4 regions of the Streptosporangium sp. CA-135522 genome follow, and region 4 is predicted to be linked to each of the others. Evidence: riboswitches for the same ligand, from Rfam matches in the RefSeq annotation. Region 4 holds a riboswitch; each other region holds the start of a gene.
What was found. Region 4 has a riboswitch for cyclic di-AMP ahead of ACQPYK_RS39370 (hypothetical protein). Riboswitches for the same ligand answer to the same signal wherever they lie in the genome.
Positions count from the first base shown of each region.

Region 1: linked by a shared signal. The riboswitch ahead of ACQPYK_RS37720 (coiled-coil domain-containing protein) and the one ahead of ACQPYK_RS39370 (hypothetical protein) in region 4 are both predicted to bind cyclic di-AMP.
Region 2: linked by a shared signal. The riboswitch ahead of ACQPYK_RS14415 (C40 family peptidase) and the one ahead of ACQPYK_RS39370 (hypothetical protein) in region 4 are both predicted to bind cyclic di-AMP.
Region 3: linked by a shared signal. The riboswitch ahead of ACQPYK_RS41000 (C40 family peptidase) and the one ahead of ACQPYK_RS39370 (hypothetical protein) in region 4 are both predicted to bind cyclic di-AMP.

Region 1 covers NZ_CP192026.1:7,991,704-7,997,075, reverse strand. Annotated here, with positions in the region: gene ACQPYK_RS37735 (hypothetical protein) at 1-220, opposite strand, end outside; gene ACQPYK_RS37730 (hypothetical protein) at 538-666, opposite strand; gene ACQPYK_RS37725 (GNAT family N-acetyltransferase) at 663-1,271, opposite strand; gene ACQPYK_RS37720 (coiled-coil domain-containing protein) at 1,592-2,515, opposite strand; cyclic di-AMP (ydaO/yuaA leader) riboswitch at 2,569-2,704, opposite strand; gene galT (galactose-1-phosphate uridylyltransferase) at 2,776-3,855, opposite strand; gene ACQPYK_RS37710 (DeoR/GlpR family DNA-binding transcription regulator) at 3,852-4,652, opposite strand; gene ACQPYK_RS37705 (HD domain-containing protein) at 4,737-5,333, opposite strand.
Region 2 covers NZ_CP192026.1:3,040,116-3,045,487, reverse strand. Annotated here, with positions in the region: gene ACQPYK_RS14430 (glycosyltransferase family 4 protein) at 1-377, opposite strand, end outside; gene ACQPYK_RS14425 (M48 family metallopeptidase) at 374-1,651, opposite strand; gene ACQPYK_RS14420 (hypothetical protein) at 1,648-2,433, opposite strand; gene ACQPYK_RS14415 (C40 family peptidase) at 2,534-3,094, opposite strand; cyclic di-AMP (ydaO/yuaA leader) riboswitch at 3,132-3,290, opposite strand; gene ACQPYK_RS14410 (hypothetical protein) at 3,590-3,886, opposite strand; gene ACQPYK_RS14405 (NlpC/P60 family protein) at 4,223-5,176, opposite strand; gene ACQPYK_RS14400 (hypothetical protein) at 5,303-5,372, opposite strand, start outside.
Region 3 covers NZ_CP192026.1:8,693,981-8,699,352, forward strand. Annotated here, with positions in the region: gene ACQPYK_RS40990 (branched-chain amino acid aminotransferase) at 1-677, opposite strand, end outside; gene ACQPYK_RS40995 (3-isopropylmalate dehydrogenase) at 852-1,898, opposite strand; cyclic di-AMP (ydaO/yuaA leader) riboswitch at 2,042-2,272, shown strand; gene ACQPYK_RS41000 (C40 family peptidase) at 2,260-2,988, shown strand; gene ACQPYK_RS41005 (ROK family protein) at 3,118-4,290, opposite strand; gene ACQPYK_RS41010 (sugar ABC transporter substrate-binding protein) at 4,408-5,372, shown strand, end outside.
Region 4 covers NZ_CP192026.1:8,351,563-8,356,934, reverse strand. Annotated here, with positions in the region: gene ACQPYK_RS39380 (histidine kinase) at 1-1,068, opposite strand, end outside; gene ACQPYK_RS39375 (lytic polysaccharide monooxygenase) at 1,090-1,338, opposite strand; cyclic di-AMP (ydaO/yuaA leader) riboswitch at 1,697-1,845, shown strand; gene ACQPYK_RS39370 (hypothetical protein) at 2,068-2,685, shown strand; gene ACQPYK_RS39365 (alpha/beta fold hydrolase) at 2,931-3,788, shown strand; gene ACQPYK_RS39360 (hypothetical protein) at 3,836-4,207, opposite strand; gene ACQPYK_RS39355 (roadblock/LC7 domain-containing protein) at 4,220-4,633, opposite strand; gene ACQPYK_RS39350 (DUF4388 domain-containing protein) at 4,692-5,372, opposite strand, start outside.

The sequences.
Region 1 (5,372 bases), 360 kb from region 4:
CCCTGAACTGCCGTGCCAGGGCCAGCGGATCGATCACCGGGAGAGGGTCTCGCCCGGCCGACTGGGCGGCGAAGTCGTCCAGCGCGGCGTTCACGGCTGAGAGCACGTGACCGGCCAGCTCCTCCGGAGCGGGGAGCGCCGACCGCGCGCTCATGGTGAGCGAGGTGAGCCGCCCGTCGGTGACGACCGCCCGGACACGGTCTACCCCGATGCCACGCATACCGGACTCCCGCCTCTTCTCCCGCTGAACTCGTGTCGATCTTGATATCACATGATCGTCCGCTTGACCGCGGCTGGGTCTTCGCCCGCGGGTGAATCGCGAGGGGCCGGTTTCCGCGCCGTAGGATGAACGGGCATCGATCGGACCCGCGATCGATTGCTCACGGCAGTGTGGAATCCACTTTGTCTGCCGTTCCATTGCTGCCCGGCTTTCTGGGCATTCTTCAGTGAGGGAGCTCCAAGCCGGCATCTTTCAGCGGTTTGGGGGTCGGAATCCCCTCGACCGAGAAGAGGCCTTTGCCGGCTCCGGCCGGAATCCTAGACATCGGCGACGGCCGTGCCGGTCACGACGTCGTGGAACGGGCCGACGGCCTTCGCCGCCGCACCCTTGATCCTCATGCGGTGGGAACCGATGAGCTGATCTCCCGTTGGCCGGTTCGTTCTCATGTTCCTTCGCGCCTCATGATCCACTGCGGAAGGTGGACGCGGGCCCGCTGCAGCGGTGGTGGAGTCTCTGCCTCGCCGACGATCACGAAGTCGTGTCTCCTGTAGAACTCGACCGCGGAGGTGTTTTTCGCCACGTGCAAGCTCACGGGCGCCACGGGAGGGATGTCGTTCAGAACCGTGCTGAGCAGCCGGTTCCCGTTTCCGTAACCCATTCGGCTGAACATGACGTACAAGCCGCTGAGCTCCATCCCGGAACTGTCGGGTGAGATCTCGGCGAACCCGATGATCCGGTTGTTGGATCGGGCCACGTACAGGCCGTCGCTGCCGGCGTCGGCCTTTCTGCTCCATTCGAGGATCTTGCGGGGCGTGAGGTCGTGTCTGACGAACTCGGAGAGAGCGCTGACGTCCATCCCCGGGACCTCGGCGTAGGTGGACTGAAAAGAGGATCGGTGGGCCTGGAGGATGCCCACTCCGTCGCCCGGCCTTGCCCGGTCTATCCGCACCGAGGGCCAGGCGACGTTACCGGTGGTCGTGCTCGGGTGGCGCAGGAACCTCTCGGCGGCGCCGAAGATGCCCCTGCCGGGCCTGACGGGAATCCTAGACATCGGCGACGACCCCGTTGAGCGCGATGCCGCGGATCGGGCCGCTCGCCTTCGCCGCCACGCAGGCGACCGGCGGCGAGATGAGCGGCGGATCCGTCCGACGCGTGGCCGGCTCCCGCGGGGCCGGCCGCGCCGACGCCACGAGACGAGGCGGGCGGGCGCGTTGTGACGAGTCCGATCGGACGAACCGTGATCTTGCCATACGCCATGCCCGTTCTTGATCGTTCTGTCGGTGAGAAGACAGGTTCGCACGAACTGCCCGTGGCGTACAACTGATCACAGCAGCGCCGGAAACGAGGCCGGGGCACGGGGGAAGGGGCGGGTCAGAACATCGAGATGTGGACGTGGTCGAAGTGGTTGGCGGTGACGCCGCCGCGGTCGGACATGGCGCGCCAGCCGGTGCCGGAGTTGATGCGCTGGCGCCAGATCACGTACTTGACGCCTAGGTTGGCCCTGTTCTTGAGAGCCCAGGCGGCGATCTCCTCGCCGAGCTTGACGTGGTCCGCCGAGGGTGTCGAGCCGCCGGTGCTCATCATGAAGTCGCAGGCGCGGCCGAGCGGGTGTTCGCCGCCGTCGTTCTCGGAGCGGTAGCAACCGATCTCGTACGGCAGGGCGAAGCGCTTCTCGATCGCCTCGCGCATGATCCGGGTGCGGTCGGTGATGTTGTCGGCGCCTGCGGGGAGCTGGGGCGCCCAGCTGCCGTCGGAGCGTCGGCCGGAGCCCGTGGGGGCGAGCGCGTCGAGCTTCTCCTCGATGGCGTCGATCACCTTCTCGGCGTCTTCGCGCTGGGCCTCCACCACCCCGGCCTCCTCGCCGATCTGCTCGGTGAGCAGGGCCGCCTTCTCCGCCGCCTGCTTCTTCAGATCGCGGCTTTGGGCGAAGACCTGTAGCTGGCTGCTCTGCTGGGCGGTGAGCTGCTCCATGATCGCGGCGCCGCCCATGTTGGTGGAGAACAGCATCGAGGGCAGGGTGGTGAAATCGCTCTGGTAGCGGAGCCGGGCGATGGAGTCGACCTGCTTTTCGGCTTCGGTGTAGGCCTCCTCGGCCTTGCGCAGGTCCGCCCGGGCGGCCGTCTCGGCGGCCTGGGCCTTCTTGAGGGACGCGCGCTTGGCCGCGTAGGCCTCGATGAGCCCGTCGACCTTCTTGTTCAGCTTGGCCAGTTCTGCGCGGAGCCGGGACTCGTCCGGCTTGGGGGTCGCGTTACCCACGGTCGCCGTGCCGAAGGTGAACGCAAGGACCGAAACCATGGAAACGGCCAAAGCCGTATGGCGACGGAACGCGGGGGACAGAGCCGCCACGACTCTCCTCTCCTACCGCCTACCGGGTTAGCTGACGGGTTCGGGCTGGAGGAAGCCCTTCCACCGAAGTGGTTCACCCCAAATGCGATGGGTCCCCGGCTCCCGGGCGATGCGCCCGGAATTAGGCATATCGGACATTAGGTCCGATGTGTGAGGATGGTAGTGGTAAACCCTGAGTAACGCGACCCCAATCTGATGCTAATCAGTGATCAGTTTGTGACAACAGATCGCAAAAGATGTGCCGTCTCCTCGGGGAGGACGTCGTTCACGAACGCCCCCATGCCCGACTCCGATCCGGCGAGATATTTCAGCTTGCCCGGCGCCCGGCGGACACTGAACAGCTCCAGGTGTGCGTAGGAAAGGTCGCGACCGGCGTTCACCGGCGCCTGATGCCAGCCCGCGACGTACGGCATGGCCACGCCGAACAGGCCGTCCAGCCGGCGGAGCACGTCCGTGTAGAGCGGTCCGAACGCCGCGCGCTCGGCGGCCTCCAGTCCGCCCAGGTCGGGGACCTGGCGGTGGGGGTAGATGTGGATCTCCACCGGCCAGCGTGCCGCGGCGGGGACGAAGGCCGTCCAGTGCTCGTTGGAGGCGATCACGCGGACCCCCGCCTCGCGCTCGGCGGCGAGCACGTCGGCGAACAGGTTGCGGCCCGTTCGTTCCCGGTGCCGTTCGGCCGCGCCGAGAGACAGCTTGGTGCGCGGGGTCACGTAGGGGTAGGCGTAGATCTGGCCGTGCGGGTGGGTCAGCGTGATGCCGATCTCCGCTCCCCGGTTCTCGAAACAGAACACCTGCTCCACACCGGGCATCGCCGACAGCTCCGCCGTACGGTCGATCCAGGCCTCCATGACCAGCTCGACCTGGTCGGCGGAGAGCTCGGAGAAGGAGGAGTCGTGGTCGGAGGTGAAGCAGACCACCTCGCACCGGCCGATCCCCGGGCGGACCTCGCTCAGCCCGCCGACCTGGGAGTATTCGCCCAGCTGAGCGGAGAAGGACGGGAAGCGGTTTTCGAAGACGACGACGTCGTAGGCCGGTGAGGGGATCTCGGTCGAGTGGCCGGGGGTCGACGGGCATAGCGGGCACTCGCTGGCCGGGGGGAGGAAGGTGCGGCCCTGGCGGTGGCCGGCCACCGCGATCCACTCCTCGGTCAGCGGGTCGTAGCGCAGCTCGGAGGCCGCGGGGCGGGGCGGCAGCTCGCGCTCGTCGATCGTGCTGCGGTCGGCGTCGTCACGCCGGTCGAAGTAGAGCAGCTCGCGGCCGTCGGCCAGGTGGGTGATCGTGCGTTTCATCGGCTCAGCGCCTCGCTCTCCGGCTGCGGCTCGGTGATGATCAGCTCGCCCACCTGTGCGGTGAGCTCGTCGCGGGCCTCGTCCGACAGGCCGGAGTCGGTGATCACGACGTGGGCCTGGGCCAGCTCGGCGATCGTGCTGATCCCCACCGTCCCCCACTTGGTGTGGTCGGCGGGCACCACGAGGCGGTGCGCGGAGGCGACCAGCTCGCGGTCGGTCTCCGCCTCCAGCAGGTTCGGCGTGGTGAACCCGGCGCGGGCGTTCATCCCGTGCACGCCGAGGAACAGGGTGTCCACGTGGAGCCTGCGGATCGCCGCCACGGCCACCGGGCCGACCAGCGCGTCCGAGGGAGTGCGGACGCCGCCGGTCAGCACGACGGTGCGGTCCGTGCGGGGAGAACGGTGAAAGACGTCGGCGATCCGGATCGAGTTGGTGATCACGGTCAGGTCGGGCACGTCGATCACGAAGTGGGCCAGCGTCCAGGTCGTCGTCCCGGCGGACAGGGCGATCGCCGTGCCGGGCCGGACGAGCGCCGCGGCGTGCTGGGCGATCGCCTCCTTCTCCGCCTGCTGACGCATCGACTTGGCGGCGAATCCGGGCTCCTCCGTCGAGCCGGGTCCGGCGGCGGTGGCCCCGCCGTGCACCTTTTCCACCAGCCCGCGCTCGGCGAGCACCTCCAGATCCCTGCGAATCGTCATGTCGGATACGCCGAGCTCACGTACGAGGTCGGCGACCCTGACCCCACCACTGCTGCGCACCCGCTCCAAAATCGCCTGCTGCCGTTGTTGGGCGAGCATTGATCCACTCCTTAATCAAACAGATTCCACCAAATTATCACAGAGAGGCCAGGTGATCGGTGTTGAATCCTGGTGAATAGTCGCTCACAGGCGCTCAAGCTCGGCATGGATGTTCGCCCTGGCCGGAGCCTCCAGGTCGGCGATGCGGAAGATCACCGGTAGGTCGAGCAGCGAGCGGAGTACGGCCTCCCGGCCGCGCCGGAAGGCGTCGTCCGGCACGAAGGAGTACTCCTGGCGCACGGCCGCCGCGTAGGCCGCGTAGACCTCGGGCGGAGCGGCCAGGATCGCCAGGTCGGCGTCGCAGAGTACGGCGCCGTCCGCGTCGTCGGGCGCGGGGTCGTGTGTGAGGGTGAGCCTGACCAGCCGGGCCACGGTGGCCACCGCGTCGGCGGACAGCCCCATCTCGGGCAGCGCGCGCTCGGCCAGCCGGGCGCTGCGCTCCTCGTTGTCGCCGCGCCGCGGGTCGTAGACGGCGTCGTGGAACCAGGCTGCGAGCCGTACGAGGTCGGGGTCGGCCGCGCTCCCGGCCAGCGTGTCGACATGGTTCAGCACGGCCTCCAGATGGTCGGTCGTGTGATACCTGCGGTGCGGCTCGCCGTACCGGGCGATCAGCTCCCTGCCGAGGCTCTCGGCCTCGGGCCCTGTCAGGGACCGCCAGCGGTCCATCAGTTTCGCGCTCATGCGGGGAGCCTAGGAGCACGGCCGGTGACCGTGTTCACC
Region 2 (5,372 bases), 5.0 Mb from region 4:
CGGGCGAGCGGAACCTGCGCCCAGGACGCCTCGTGGCCGTGTGTGATCATGACGACGCGGTCCGCCCCGGCGGCGCGCAGCCTGGGCCCGAGCAGGCCGAGCGGGGCCGCCGCGCCGAAGACCACCGTGTCGCACTTGAACCTGGCGACCAGTTCGGCGGCCCGCCGGGCGACCTCGCGCGTGGGCAACATCAGCGAGGTGGGATGCCGCACGACCGGGTACGGCTGCCGCGCGTCGAAGCCGTCGCAGCCGGGCCACCGCGGGGCGTAGACGACCACCGAGTCCGGCGGGCGGCAGGCGGCCAGGCCGTGCACGAACGACTGGATGCCACCGGCCCGGGGAGGGAAGTCGTTGGTGACGATCAGCGCACGGCTCACGGCTCGCGCATGCCGTTCAGCAGGGCCCAGGACCGCGCCATCGCGATGCGCTGCGGCGCGGTGGGGTGGGAGACGTAGAGGGCGTATTCGAAGGCGTCCGGCGACAGATCCGAGATGTTGGTGACCGACAGTCGTTTCTGCATGGCCGTGAACGCGACCGGATCCCTGGTCAGATCCAGCGCGTGCGCGTCGGCGCGCGCCTCGATGTGCCTGCTGACCAGGTTCTGCGCCGGACTGGACAGCACCGCGGTCAGGCTCAGCAGCCCCATGATCAGGCCCACCGCCTTCGGGTCGGCCGCCGAGGCGATCCCGGTGCGCCGCCGTAGCGGCTGCCAGGAGGTCGCCAGGTAGAGCAGGCAGGCTCCGCAGGCCGCGCCCAGGCCGCCGACGAGCGTGCCGTACAGCACGTCGTCGGCCTTGGCGTGGCCCAGCTCGTGCGCCACCACCAGCTCGACCTCGTCCGCGGGCGCCTTGAGCAACGTGTCGTAGACCACGATCCTGCGGGTCGCGCCGAGCCCGGAGACGTAGGCGTTGAGCGTGGTGGTCCGCCGGGAGGCGTCGGCGACGAGGACGTCTTCGACGGGCACGCCGTCCCGGGAGGCCATGGTGAGCAGGTCGTCGCGGAGTTGCCCGGCGGGCAGCGGCGTGAAGTCGTTGAAGAGCGGCTCGATCAGCACCGGGTAGGCGAAGGAGGCGACCATGGTCAGCGCGAACGCGCCGACGGCCGCGGGGATCCACCAGCGCCGGTAGCGGCGCGCCAGCGCGACCACCGCGAGCACCATGATCGCGATCAGCCCGGTCCTGATGCCGATGTTCTTGATCCGGTCGGCGCTCCAGGCCGGCCAGTCCTGGGTGGACAGGCCGAACTCGCGCAGGTGGATCTCCGACCACATGCCCAGCGGCCAGCGCAGGATCTCCACCGCCACCGACAGCACCAGGACGCCGAGCAGCACCCTCAGCCACCACGGCCCCCGCAGCCTGCCGACCAGCCGCGCGCCCAGCGGGGTGCTCACCAGGATCCCGGCCGCCACCAGGGTCAGGCCGAGCGAGAGGTAGGCGGGCGCGCTGAGCACGGCGTCGAAGCTCTCGGAACGGGCGATCTGGTCCGGGGTGAAGTCGCGGGCCGGGTCGGGGACGACGGGCGGCGCCGTGGGCGGCAGAGCCCGCCAGGGCGTGGTGAACGCCACGACCGCCAGCGTGACCGCTCCGAGGGCGGCCAGCGCCCATCCCGCCGCCCGGATGCCCGGGGGCGTACCGGTCGTGGTTCGCGTCATCCCAGTTCCCTTCGGAGGTGGTCCCGCCAGGCGGCGACGAGCTCCGCCTGCGACAGGCCCAGCGTGCTGCCGACATCGCTACCGTAAAGCCTCACCAGCGCCTTCTCGCCGAAGCGCTCCGCGATGTAGCGGCAGGCGAGCCAGGCCTCCTCGTAGGCTTGCGCCAGCCGAGGGACGCCGGGGGCGAAGTCGGCCGGCCCGGGAAGCCGGGTGGGCACGACGCCCGCGCGCACCTCCCGTGCGAGCTCGGCGGCGGCCTCGCGGACCCCTATCCCGGAGTCGCGGTATCCCACGTAGTCGGCGAACCCCTCCGACAGCCACATCGGCACCCTGCCGCCCCGGGTCGCGCCGGTGGCCACGTGGGTGAGCTCGTGGGCGATCACCACGTCCCGGCCGGTCTCGCTGAGCCTGGCGTAGCCCGACGGCAGGACGACCACCCGGTCGGCGGTGGCCATCGCGGCCAGCCCTCCGGTGCTCCCCGCGCCGGCGAGCGCCGCCGCCTCCGCGTCGGTGGCGGGAAAGAGGATCACCGCCCGGACCGGTCCCCAGATCCGCCCGACGGCACGGCGGGCGCGGTCGGCCCTCGACGCCAGATCCCGCAGGTTCGCCGGTGGGACGCGGTGGCCGATCACGATGGAGTGCTCGCCGCGGACGACGGTGGCGGCGCCGGGCCACGGGCCGCGCGGCTGCCGGGGCAGCGGCCCCGCCCCGGCGATCAGGCCGGCGCCCATCAGCGCCAGCATCCCGGTGAGCACGGCGCGACGCCCTCTCGGGACGGACATATGAGTCGATGCTACTCGACGGGCGTGGAGCGGCCCCGGTTCGGCCGGCATGGAGCGGCCCCGGTCATCCGTCGAGGATGGCCGGGGCCGGTTCCCTCCGTCAGCCTCCGGGGCGGACCGCTCCGGCGAAGGAGGACCTGTAGTACCCCTTCAGATTCACGATCCGGACCGTCTTGCCGCTGCTCGGCGAGTGGACCATCTTGCCCTTGCCGACGTACATGCCCACGTGGCCCTTGCCGTAGAAGAACAGCAGGTCACCGGGGCGCAGACGGCTCCAGGAGACCTTCTTCCTGACGGCGCGGTACTGGCTCTGCGTGATCCGGGGGAGAGACACGCCGGCCTTGCGCCACGCGTACTGGACAAGTCCGGAGCAGTCGAACGCGCCGGGACCGGTGGCTCCCCACCGGTACGGATCGCCGATCTGCTTCTTGGCCGCCACGACGGCCTTGCCGGCCCTCACCTTCTGCCGTGCGATCTTGCTCGTCCCGGCCTTCGCCTTGACCTTGGCCTTCGCCTTGGTCTTCGCGGTGCTTTCGGCCTGGACGGTGATCACGCTGTCCGCCGTCGCCTGTGCAGCCGTGGAGCTCAGCGCGACCGCCCCGGAGGAAGCGGTCAGGGTGAGGACGGCACCGCCGAAGGAAAGGCGGGCAAGGCGCGACAAACGGGGGTTATGCAGGGTGGTAGACAGGATTTCTCCTTGGGACTTCCACTGATGCCTACCGGGTTAGCTGACGGATTCGGGCGGGGAAGTCGCCCTACGGCATGACATATGCCGATTCACCCCTGGCCATGCTCTGAGGGCCCTTGGGTCCCCGGTTCCATGCCTCCTGGCTGCACGGATTCGGCAGGCCGCCGCGGTGGGGGTCAACCCCGCAGGGGAGCGGCGGCCAATTGGATTTCTCAGCGGAATGCCGGCCTGGAGGGCCGGCATTCGGAGCGGCGACATGGCGTGCCGCCGCGACGCCAGAAGGTACTCCGATCCTCAAATTCCGGCAAAGCAATGACAAGGAAATGAAGATCGGAAAGCGCTGTCCGTTCTTCCGTTACCCCAGCGTGATAGCCGGTTCCTTCAATCGAATATGACTCTCGTCACATTCCGTGAATGATCACCCGAAGAACACCTCTTCTGTAACATTCGTCACACTGAATTCGATCTTCAGTACCCTTCCGGCGCCCGGATCGTCGTGAGGGCCGGCCGAGAGGCGGCGGCCGTCCCGCGTCCGCGACGGTCCACGTCGCGGCCGGCCGTACGGTGGCGTCGTAGATCCGGCGGGTGGCCGGCGACTCGGCGCGCTCCGGGCTCGTCGAACCGGGTGATGGCGAGCTCGGCGAGACGGTGGCCGTCCTCGTCGAGCGCCAGTGCCCGGTTGTGCGCGGTGAGCCCGCGCACCGCGTGACCGAACCGGTCGTACTCGGCGACGGGCAGATGGCCGCCGGCCTGGATCAGCGTCATGCCCTCGACGCGGTGGGCCGTCGGCACGGTGTTGCCCGCGGCGTCCTTGGCCCAGGGCGTGTCGATCTCTCCAAGGGAACGGCTGCTTTTGCGTCAGATGTCACTTAACCCGAAAAAGCCCCAGGAAGGCAGATCCTCGCGAATACGCGGAGACCCTCACATGAGTACGCGGACGCCCCTCGAGCAGGCGGACGCCCGCACGTGAGTGCCCGGGTCCCTGCGAGAGCCTCGGTGAGGAATGCCCGATCGGACGCCGGAGATGGCCGCGTCCCGATTCCGGACCCCCGCCCCGAGATCGGCCGTCCGCCGGGACATCCGCTTCGGGCGTCCACCGGTTCAGGGGCGGACGGCTCCGACCAGACGGCCACCGTAGGAGGACAGGGGAACGACCTTGACGACGTCTCCCGTTTGGGGAGCGTGGACGATCTGGCCGTTGCCCGCGTAGAGGCCCACGTGGCCCAGGCCCGAGCTGAAGATCAGGTCCCCGGCCTGGAGATCACTCAGGGACACCTTGCGGCTGGCGCCCCAGCCCCACTGCTCCCAGGTCGTGCGAGGAAGGCTGACGCCGCCGCTGCGCCAGGAGGCCTGGACGAGGCCGGAGCAGTCCCAGCCGCCCGGGCCCGTGCCGCCGTACTGGTACGGCTTGCCGATCTGGGCGAAGGCGAAGTCCAGGGCGGCCTTGGCGTTGCCGGAGGCCGGGCCGTTGTACTTGATGCCGGCGCTGTTGGGGTCGCCGGTCCGGTAGGCACCGAGCTTGCGCAGCAGCTTGGTCTGGACCTTGACCATCTTGTCGGCCTTGGTCTTCTCCGCCGCCAGTTCGTCGCGCGTCGCGTCGGCCTCCGAGAGGGCGACCTTGGCCTTGTCGCGGTTGTCGCGCAGCGTCTTGTTCGCCGCGTCGAAGGCCTCCAGGGACTGGGCGCGGGAGGCGGACATCTGATCGACCATGGCCAGGCCGCTCAGCAGCGTGCCGAAGCTGGGCTGGCTGATCAGCCCCTCCCAGCTGCTCACTCCGCCGAGTTGGTAGGAGCTGACGGCCATCGTGACGAGCTCCTCGCGCAGCCCGGCGACCTTGGCGTTCTGACGGGCGAGGTCGCCGTTCAGCGTCTGGTACTTCTTGCGGGCCTTCTTCCACTTCTCGCTGGCCTGGTTGTATTTCTCGACGACTTTGTCAGCCTGGTCGTTGAGCTTGTCCAGCTTCTTCTTGGCCTGGGCGATGGTCGGCTTCGGCTCGGCGAAAGCGCTGCCGCCGACCGGCAGCAGCAACAGCGCGAAGGCCAGCCCTACGGCCATCGGCACCCGACCAAATCCAACCGGCATACCTGCCACGGCCACGGTGCCGCCTCCCCCAGTGCAAAGACCTGGGCGGAATAGTACAGAAGAAGTAAGGCTTAGCTCACCTTTTTGGCTGTTTTGCTCTCAGGCGCAGACGGCGATCGTGCAGATCTTCCCGGCCATTTTGCCGGCGTCCCGCAGCTGGTTGTCCCAG
Region 3 (5,372 bases), 340 kb from region 4:
TGGTCACAGCCCTGTTCGACGGCCTGGCGCTGGGCCACGAAGGCCGCCGCGTAGTTGCCGCCGCACTTGGCGAAGCCGGTGCCGCCGGGAGCTGCGCGGGTGTATTCGGTGGACAGCCAGACCGACACGGGCTTGTCGGCGCCGAAGTAGGCGGCCGCCGGGGAGGCGATCACCATGTAGCGGTAGGTCCTGGAGGGGTAGTTGACGCCGAGCGCGGCCTGCGTGGCGATCATGAAGGGACGCAGGTAGAGGCTGTGGCCCGGGGTCGTGGGCACCCACTCGCGATCGGTCTGGACGAGGAGCTCCAGCGACTCGACGAACGTCTCCTCGGGAAGCTCCGGCATGGCCATCCGCGCCGCCGACAGGTTGAACCGGGCGGCGTTGGAGTACGGCCGGAAGGTCGCGATCGCGCCGCTCTCCTGACGGTAGGCCTTCAGCCCCTCGAAGAGCTCCTGGGCGTAGTGGAAGACCGAGGTGGCCGGGTCCAGGCTCAGCGGGCCGTACGGCGTGAGCCGCGCGTCGTGCCAGCCCTCCCCCTCAGTGTAGTCGATCGAGATCATGTGATCGGTGAAGGTCTGTCCGAATCCGGGACTCTCCAGTACCTGCTCACGCTCGGCTGCGGTGCGAGCGTGGTCGGAGAGCTGCACGTCGAAGCTGAGCTTCTGAGCGGTGGTCATGACGGAGATCCTTCTCTTTGTGGCGGTCTGCACCTGAGTCCATTCTGCGATGGACCAGGTAACGGGAAACTACTGCATCTATGTCGGAAACCGGCAGTGCCGGGATAAAAGAAGACGCGCCCGGCGGCTCACGTGAGCCGCCGGGCGCGTCTGAGGTGGGGGAAGGCGGCTTCGTCAGCCGGCTACTCGGGCGGTGATGTCGTCACCGATCTCGTGGGTGGTGCGGCTGGTCCAGCCGGTCTGCCGCTCGAGCAGGTCGTCGGCGACGGCCTGCTCGACCCGGGCGGCCTCGGCGGACAGGCCGAGGTGGTCCAGGAGCATGGCGACCGACAGGATCGTCGCGGTCGGGTCGGCCTTGCCCTGGCCCGCGATGTCGGGGGCACTGCCGTGGACCGGCTCGAACATGCTCGGCGCGGTGCGGTCGGGGTTGATGTTGCCACTGGCCGCCAGGCCGATGCCACCGGCGACGGCGGCGCCGATGTCGGTGAGGATGTCACCGAAGAGGTTGTCGGTGACGATCACGTCGAACCGCTCCGGCTGGCTGACGAAGAACATCGAGGCGGCGTCGATGTGGCAGTAGTCGGTCTGGACGTCGGGATATTCCAGGCTGACCCGATCGAACGTGCGGGCCCAGAGGTCGCCGGCGTAGGTGAGCACGTTGGTCTTGTGGACCAGCGTCAGCTTCTTGCGGGCTCGGCCGAGCGCCTTGTCGAAGGCGTAGCGGACGACGCGCTCGACGCCGAAGGCGGTGTTCAGCGACTCCTGGGTGGCGATCTCGTGCGGGGTGCCGCGGCGCAGCACGCCGCCCGCGCCCGCGTAGAGGCTCTCGGTGCCCTCGCGGACGACGACCATGTCGATGTCTTCGGGACGGGCCTTGCCCAGCGGGGTCTCGACGCCGGGGAAGAGCCTGACCGGGCGCAGGTTGACGTAGTGGTCGAGCTCGAAGCGGAGCTTGAGCAGCAGGTCGCGCTCCAGGATGCCCGGCGGAACGCTGGGGTCGCCGATCGCGCCGAGCAGGATCGCGTCATATCCGCGCAGCTCGTCAAGGGCCGTGTCGGAGAGGACCTCACCGGTCTGGTGGTAGCGCTTGGCGCCGAGGTCGTAGGTGGTGGTCTCCACCTTCGTGCCGACCGCTTCGAGCACCTTCAGGCCCTCGGCGACGACCTCGACTCCGATCCCGTCCCCGGGGATGACTGCCAGGCGAATGTTGCGCGAATCCATGCAGGCACCTTACCGGCCCGTCTCGGTAATCGAACACCCATCTCATCTGACGGACACTTTCCCCTCACTCGGACCCTCTGATCGTTTTGTCCGTTTTTGCGACGTATTGACCCTTTAATGAACTTTCGTTATGGTCCTCTGCATTCGAACCGATGCCTAATCCGCCCAGGTCGTCCCCTCTTTCGGCCTGCGCGGAGCCGGGGAACCACTTCCGGGATCCACGGCCGCCCAGGACATCTCGCTTCGCCCGGCGAAGCCGTGTCCTGAGCCGCCTACACGGGATCCCTTGGGGCGAATCAGCGCTTCTCGCGCCGTAGGGCGGCCTCCACGCCCGAGCCCGACAGCTAACCCGGCCGGCCCTATGGAAGGAACCATCCTGTCCGGCAAACTTTCCCCCCGCGTCCTGTCCCTGATCGTCGCCGGCACCGCCGTGTTCGCGACGCCGGCCGTCGCTTCGACCGCCGTCCTGGCCGACGCTCCCGCTCCGGCCCCCGTTTCCACGCCGGCGCCCGATGCCGTTCCCGCTTCCGCGCCCGATGCCGTTCCCGCACCCGCCCCCGCTTCCGCGCCCGATGCCGTTCCCGCGCCCGCCCCCAAGATCGTGACGCTCACCGGTCCCAAGCTCAAGGAGATCATCGCCAAGCGGACCCCCCTGCCCGCCTGGAAGAAGGCCGTGAAGTGGGCCATGGCCCAGCGCGGCACGCCCTACGTCTGGGGTGGCACCGGCAAGGGCGGCTTCGACTGCTCCGGCCTGATGCTCCGCGCCTACGGCGCCGCCGGGATCCACCTGCCCCGCGTCACCAACGACCAGTACGCAGCCTTCTCCAAGAAGGTCCCCTGGAAGAACCTCCAGCCCGGCGACCTGGTCTTCTTCCACAGTCTCGGCCACGTCGGCATGATCACCAGACCGGGCTACATGGTCCACGCCCCGCAGACCGGCGACGTGGTCAAGGAGGAGAAGCTCGACGCCTGGCGCCGCAGCAGTTTCGCCGGCGCCGTCCGCCCCGACCGTTCAGGCGTCAAGCTCACCGTCCAGCGGGCCAAGGTCGCGGCCGAACCCGCTCCCCCGATGCTTCAGGCCACCGCCTGAGGCCCCCTGAGCAGCGGGGCGCCGCGGGTCCGCCCGCCCGCGGCGCCCCGCCTCGCGCCCCATTCGGGGTCGCCATCAGTGCCGCCCCCTTCAGTGCCGCCCGTTCGGGGCCGTCCGCGCCCGCGCTGTTCAGGCCTGGCGTGCGGCGAAGATGACGTCCCAGGCACGGGCCAGCGCACGGGCGACGGCGCCGAGCAGGACCCCGCTGTCGCCCAGGGTGCTCGCCACCACGGTGGGACGTAGCGGTCCGAGCTCGGCGATCCGGCCGGCGATCGAGTCGCCGAGCAGGTCGAGATTGCGACCGACGCCACCGGTCAGCACGACCACCTCCGGATCCAGGACCGCGGCCACCGCGACGACCAGCCCGCCGATCCGGCGCCCCTCGGCCTCGACGACGGCCAGTGCGACCGGGTCCCCGGCCGCCGCCGCGGCGAACACCTCCTTGGCGGTCGCCAGCCGGAGCCCCGCCGCCCGAGCCTCGCGCACCACGCCGAGCGCGCCGGCCACGGTCTCGGTGAGCCCGTGCTCCAGCGTCTCCTGGTCGGGGGCGAGATCCTCGGCCGCGGGCAGGTAGGAGACCTCTCCCGCGGCGCCGCGCGCCCCGGAGTAGAGCTCGCCGTTGATGACGATGCCCATGCCGACGCCGGTGCCGACGGACACCAGCGCGAAGTGGGACTTCTCCTTGCCCTCCCCGTAGGCGTGCTCGCCGAGGGCGGCCAGGTTGATGTCGTTCTCTATCGCCAGGTCCGTCTCCAGCGCGGCACGCAGCCGGTCGAGCAGGCCGGGACTGCCCCAGCCGGGCAGGTTCGCGGCGAGGTCCAGCCGACCGGCGTCGGGATCGTAGACGCCGGGGCTGCCGACCACCGCGTAGGCGACCGAAGCCCATTCGAGATCGGCCTCGGCCACCGCCGCCTGGGCCAGGTCCCGGACCCGCGCGACCAGGTCGTCCTCGCTTCGCGCGTCGTTGCGGCCGTCACGGCGGCCGACGAAGCGGCCCCGGAGGTCGGCCACCGCCACCCGGATCCAGTCTCGGCCGATGTCGACGCCCGCGACGTGCACGGCACTGGCGTTCATGTCGTAGAGCGAGGTCACCGGGCCCGGACGGCCGGAGACCTCGCCGACCAGATGGACCAGCCCGTCTTCCTCCAGACCGGCCAACGCCGCCGACACGGTGGGTTTGGACAGGCCGGTGACCTTGGCCAGGTCGGCGCGCGAGGCCGGACCGTGTTCGAGGAGCTGGTCGAGAAGACGCCGCTCGTTCATCACCCGCAGCAGCCGTGGATTGCCGAGCTGGCCTCGCACCTTCACTCTCCTCTTGTGATCCCGATGATCCTGCGAAAAGGCTAGCCAACGCTCTTGATAGTAAACTACCTTTCTTACCAATCACGTTCGGGGCGGTACGCGAAAGGACGATGTGCGATGCACCGAGGATGGCTGGCCATTCCGCTGACGGCGGTGGCGCTCGCGACGGCCGCCTGCGGCGGCGGCTCGACCGCTACCACCACTCCCCAGGCCAAGGAGGGCGAGAACGCGGCCACGATCGCGCTCTTCCTCCCCGAGTCGAAGACCACCCGCTACGAGGCGTTCGACCGGCCCCTCTTCGAAGCCAAGGTCAAGCAGCTGTGCCCGGCCTGCAAGCTCCTCTACAGCAACGCCGACCAGGACGCCGCCAAGCAGCAGCAGCAGGTGGAGGCCGCGCTGACCCAGGGCGCGGACGTGCTGGTGCTCGACGCGGTGGACGCGGCGGCGGTGGCGCCGCTGGTCAATCAGGCCAAGCAGAAGAAGATCCCGGTGATCGCCTACGACCGGCTGATCTCCGGCATCGGCTACGACTACTTCGTCTCGTTCAACAACGTCCGGGTCGGCGAGATGCAGGGACAGGCGCTGCTCGACGCGCTCACCGCCAAGGGCACGGTGGCCAAGGGCCAGATCGTGATGATCAACGGCTCTCCCACCGATCCCAGCTCGGCCGACTACAAGAAGGGTGCGCACAACGTCCTGGACGGCAAGGTCAAGGTGGCCCAGGAGTTCGACACCCCCGACTGGAGCCCGGACAAGGCCCAGCAGCAGATGGAGCAGGCGATCACCAAGACCGGGCGCGACACCATCGTCGGCGTGCTGTCGGCCAACGACGGCATGGCGGGCGGCGCCATCGCCGCGATGAAACGGGCCGGCTACAAGGAGCTCCCGCCGATCACCGGGCAGGACGCGGAGCTGGCCGCCGTACAGCGGATCCTCACCGGCGAGCAGTACATGACGATCTACCTGAACATCAGGGCCGAGGCGGAGAAGTCCGCGGAGCTGGCCGTGGCGGTGGCCAGGGGCGACAAGCCCGCCGCCTCCACCACGGTCGACAACGGCACCGCCGGCATCCCCGCCTTCCT
Region 4 (5,372 bases):
CCAGCCACGGGGCGGGGGAGTTCGCGACGGCTCCGGTGCGTCCGCGGGTCCGTACGGCGGGGCGCAGCGCGGGAAGGGACCGGCACGCGGGCCGGTGTGGATGTGCTGGCCGGCGTGCGGGCCGGCGTGCAGAGTGCCGCCGAGGGCGCCGACGGCATGGCGCAGTGCGGCGAGGCCGGTGCCCGCGCCCAGGCCGGAGACGGTCGCCGGGCCGCCGTTGTCGGTGACCGTCACCGTCAGCCAGCCGGTGGCGGCCGGTGTGACAGGAGCCGGTGTGACGGGATCGGTGGCACCCCCCGCCGCCGGGGAGCTGGCGATAACGGGTGCGCCCCCCGGGCCGGTGGCCGGCGCGAGCACCGAGCCGGTGGCGGCCGGTGCCGCCGAGGCGTCGTGGACGGCTTCCACCCGGACGTGGACGACGGCGCCGGTGGCGTAGCGCATCGCGTTGGTCAGGGCCTCGCGGACCACGCGGAAGGCGACCGCGGCGAGTTCGGGCGGCGCGGTGACGATCGTGCGGTGGTAGGTCACGCCGGGACGGCCGATGAGGAGGGTGTCGATGTCACCGAGGGCGAGGGCACGGCCGCGGCGATCGAGGGCGCAGAGGCGGTCGAGTTCGGCCACGGCCTGGCGGCCCGCGTCGGCGGCGTGGGTGACGGCCTCGGCGGTGAGGCTCGGGTCGCCGAGACGGAGGGCGGCGGCCGAGGCGACCACGATTCCGGTGAGCCGGTGGGCGGCCACATCGTGGAGTTCGGCGGCGAGACGGTCGCGTTCGGCGGTGGCGGCCAGCCGGGGCACGGCCTCGGCGGCGGCTCGGTAGGCGGCGAGCGCCGCACGGCCGGCCCTGCGGCGGCGGCGGGAACGTCCCATGGCCCACGCCATCGCTGCGCCGCCCGCCGTGAGCCCTCCTGCTCCGGCGGAGTTCTGGAGACTCCCTCCGTGCATGACGACCACGAGGGCGACGGCCAGTGTGGCGGCGACCGCTCCGATCGCCGCCGGCCCGGCCGTGCCGTACACCGCCAGCGCGTAGAGGATCGCGAGGAGCACCGCGCAACCGAGGGCGATCAGCACAGGCCCACGCTACTGCCGACGTCACCCATGGTCGCGAGCGTCACGCGGCGTCCACCCGAACGCCCGGTGTTCGGCGCGTCCCGCACCGCAGAGCCGGCCGTCAGGGACGAGCTCGCGGTGCCCGCCTCCGGCGTTGGCGATATTGATCTCGTTCAGCCGTCCAGCGGCTGGATATCGCCGGTCGTGACCGCGGCTTTGCACGCGGGTGTATCCGGGCGTCTCCGAATCCTCCGGAAAACAGGCGTAGACCCGGCTGATCGGGGGTTCCATCGATCGATTGGCATATGCGGAGGCAAAGAACATCGTCGGGAGAAGGGCCGGCGCGCTGGTCGCCACCGCGATCACAGCTATCTCTCGCTCGTTCGTCGAGCAGTCCTCTTCGGCGGTTAAGAAGTAAGGATACGCAGGTCAAAGGCATGATCACCGAAAAGCTTCCAGGTAACCTTCCTAATGGTTCCAGCGAAGTCAACGGCCTCTCCGGGCATGATCAAGGCTTGGCCAATGGCGCTTTCTTGGTAGACGAGGTAGATCTTCTGGGGTTTTCATGGGTTTTGTTTTGCTTTGTCACTGAATGCGTGTAGTGTCCTATTTGTGATCGGTTGGCGACCTGCCCTTCAACGGAAGGAGCGGCCGGCCGACGTCGAATCCCGCAGGCCTCAGGGTCGCGGGAACCGGGGACCCACTTCTTGGGGTGAATCCGCCGCGAGCGTGCGGCGGTAGGGCAACTCCACCGCCCGAATCCGTCAGCTAACCCGGTAGACGAGATGGAGAGGAGATCACTAATGGGGCGTTTCGCCCACTTCCTGTCGGTGTCGACCTCGTTCACACCGGTCAACTAAGGCTTCCTCGCCGCGTCCGAACGCGGCGCACCCACAGCGCTCCGCGTAGCGCCCGGTCTTCCCGGCTACGCACCTTGACCCTGTGAGCGCCTATCCCGCCCGCGCCCCCCTGTCGGCGTGCGCGGCCTCCCGTTCCCTCGCGAAAGAGTCTTTTCTTCCCATGCGTTTCTCCCTTGGCCTGCGCCAGAACCGTTTCCTCGCCGCCACCCTCCTGGGTGCGAGCGTCTTCGCCTCCGCGGGCGTCGTCTCGGCGCTCCCCGCCTCCGCAGACGTCTCCGCCCCCGCCCCCGGCTCCGAGTCCGGTTCCACCTCCGGCTCCGAGGTCGCCCTCCTGAAGGGTTCGACCAAGGCCTCCTATTTCTGGGACGACTCCTCCGGCCGCGCCGGTGACACCGGCCTGCCCGCGAGCGGCAAGCCGATGCAGAAGGGCATGATCGCCAGCCCGAGCTGGCCCCTGATGACCGAGGGCTACGTGGTCTACAAGGGCAAGAAGGCCAAGTTCTTCGTCGGCGACCGCGGTCCCGGCGTGCCCTCCAGTAGCGGCGTCATGATCGACCTGGACGCCAAGTCCTTCGCCGACCTGACCGGCGGCACGTTCAACGCCGACACCCTGGGCGTGGACGGCAACGGCGGCATGGGTCACATCAAGGTCGACTACGTCATCACCAAGTGGGGCAACGGCCCGGGCAAGAAGAACTACCCGGTGCCCTTCTCCGCGGGCGCGTGGGGCCGCATCGACCACAACCCGGCCACCCCGCCGACGGTCGTCGACAAGTAATCGTCATCGCGTAGTCGGGCGGGCCGCCGCAAGGGCCGAAAGCCCCGGCGCCTCCTCCACGAGAGTCCCTCCCCCCTCTCCCCTTCCCCTGGAGGGACTCCCGTGCATCCCCCTTCCGCCTTCTGGTGACAAGCGAGAGCGGACGCCCGCCCAGGGCGTCCGCTCTTGCTCTCGTTTATACCGAATGTCATTCTGTTTGCCATGACCGGAACGGTATCCGCCATGACCGGCGCGGTGGGAGCGCCATGATCCTGCGCGCTCCCGCGAACGGCATCGAGATCGCCTACGAGACCTTCGGCTCGCCCGAGCACCGCCCGCTTCTGCTCATCATGGGTCTCGGCGCCCAGCTCATCCACTGGGACGACGAGCTCTGTGAACTGCTCGCCGACCGCGGGCACCACGTGGTCCGGTTCGACAACCGGGACGCCGGCGAGTCCACCCACCTGAACGGCGTCCCGGTGCCCGCCTTCGGCGGGGACGGGCAGGTCCCCTACCTGCTGGACGACATGGCCGACGACACCGCCGGCCTGCTCGACGCGCTCGGCTGGGAGTCCGCCCACGTGGTGGGCGCCTCGCTGGGAGGAATGATCGCCCAGACACTGGCGATCCGACACCCGCGCCGGGTGCGTACTCTCACCTCCATCATGTCCACCCCCGGCCCGCAGGCCGCCCCGCCCACCGAGGCCGCGATGGCGGTGCTCATGTCGCCGGCCGCGCGCGACCGGGAGAGCGCGATCCGGCAGTCGGTGGCGGCCTGGGAGGTCATCGGCTCGCCGGGATTCCCGCTGGATCGCGAGCGGATCGCCCAGGTCGCCGGGCTGAGCTACGACCGGTCCTACGATCCGGCCGGGACGGGCCGGCAGCTCGCCGGGATCATCGCCTCCGGCGACCGCACGCCGTTGCTGAAGGAACTCACGGTGCCCACCCTCGTGCTGCACGGAGAGGCCGACCAGCTCGTGCCGCTGTCCGGCGGCATCGCCACGGCCGAGGCGATCCCCGGCGCCAGGCTGATCACCTTTCCCGGGATGGGCCACGACCTGCCGTGCCCGCTCTGGCCCGAGATCGTCGGCGCGATCGACGAGCTCACCGCCGCCGAGCGTTGAGCTCCGGTACGGCTTGCGCCTCCCGGGGCGCAAGCCGTACCGGAGGATCAGATTTCGAGCTTCTCCTCGATGCCGCGCAGGCTGTGCCGCGCGAGCGCCAGGTTGGCCCGGGTCCGGTCGAGTGCCAGGTAGAGGAAGAGCCCCTTGCCGCCCCTGCCGGTGATCGGACGGATCACGTGGTACTGGCTGCCGAGCGTGATGAGGATGTCCTCGATGCCGTCCTTGAGGCCCAGCGACTCCATCGTCCGCAACTTGGCCTTGACGACCTCGGTGTTGCCGGCCGCGGCGACCTGGAGATCGAGGTCCTTGGAGCCGCCGAGGGCGCCCAGCGCCATGCCGCTGTTGTAGTCCACGACGACCGCGCCGAGGGCGCCGTCGATCGCCATCATCTCCTTGAGAGAGATGTCCATGTTGCCCATACCTGTCTCCGATCACGGGGTTGTCGATGTGCGGGACGTGATGGCGGCCAGGTTCGCCGCCGTCTTACGGCCCTCCAGTCGCAGCAGCCCGAGGTTGGTCCCGGGGCGGGCGAGCACTGTGAGGACGATCTTCGGACCGGCGGCGTAGAAGGCCGCGTAGCCGTTGGTGCCGGAGATGAGCGTCTCCTCGAAGGCGCCCTTGCCGGCCATGCTCGTCATCCGGCGGCTGAGGGCCAGCACCGCGGAGGAGAGTGCGCCGGTCTGCTCGACCTCGCCCTTCAGGTCGCTCGCTATCGTCAGGCCGTCCACGCTGCAGGCGATGCTGCCGTTCACATCGGGCATGCGCTCGCGCAGCGACATCATTTCCCGGTGCAGCTCGTCACGGAGCAGTGCCGCATCCTGGCGCACCTCGTCATGTGGTTCCACCGGCATCCTCCTTCCGAGCAGCTTCAGCGTCCGCAGCCCTATCGGCATCGGACCCAGCTCACGTCAGTGCCTCCAATGCGTTCTTGAGCCGGATGAGCAGGTTGATGTCGGCGGGATCCGCCGTCGCGGCGGGCAGCGACCCCGGTAGTGGCCCCGACAGTGAACCCGGCGATGAACCCGGCGGTGAACCCGGCAGCCCGGTGACGCCGGCCGCGGCGCCCGGGAACTCCCAGGTGCCCGCCGTGCCGCCCTTCTTGCGCTTGGGCAGCCCCGTGGGGGAGGGAGCGGGCGCGAGGGCGGGCGCGGGCTCCGCCGGCGAGGTGCTGAGCAGCCCGGCCGCGGCGAGCTGCCGTACGGCCAGCAGCACCGAGCCGGCCGGACGGCCGAGCCTGCGCGCCAGGTCACCGGGGGTCGCCGCCGAGTCGGCGGCGACCAGCACCTCCCATTGGAGAGAGGTCAGCACCACCCGCTGGGCGGGGATGCGTCCCAACGGGATCACCGGACGCGAGTCCAGCTCGGCGGACGGCCACGCCTGGTCCAACTGTGCCCTCCTTCGCCCGCACTCCCGCAGGAGACCGGTCACGTCGAAATACCACTGGGGCCCGAGCCAGTGCCGCTCTCCCGGCCGGAAGCCGGACCGGTCTCCGGAGGCCTGGAACAGGAAGTAGACGGCGTCGAGCACCGCGCTCATCACGCAGAACTCCAGCTCGCCCCGGGTGAGCACACCCCGGGAGACCAG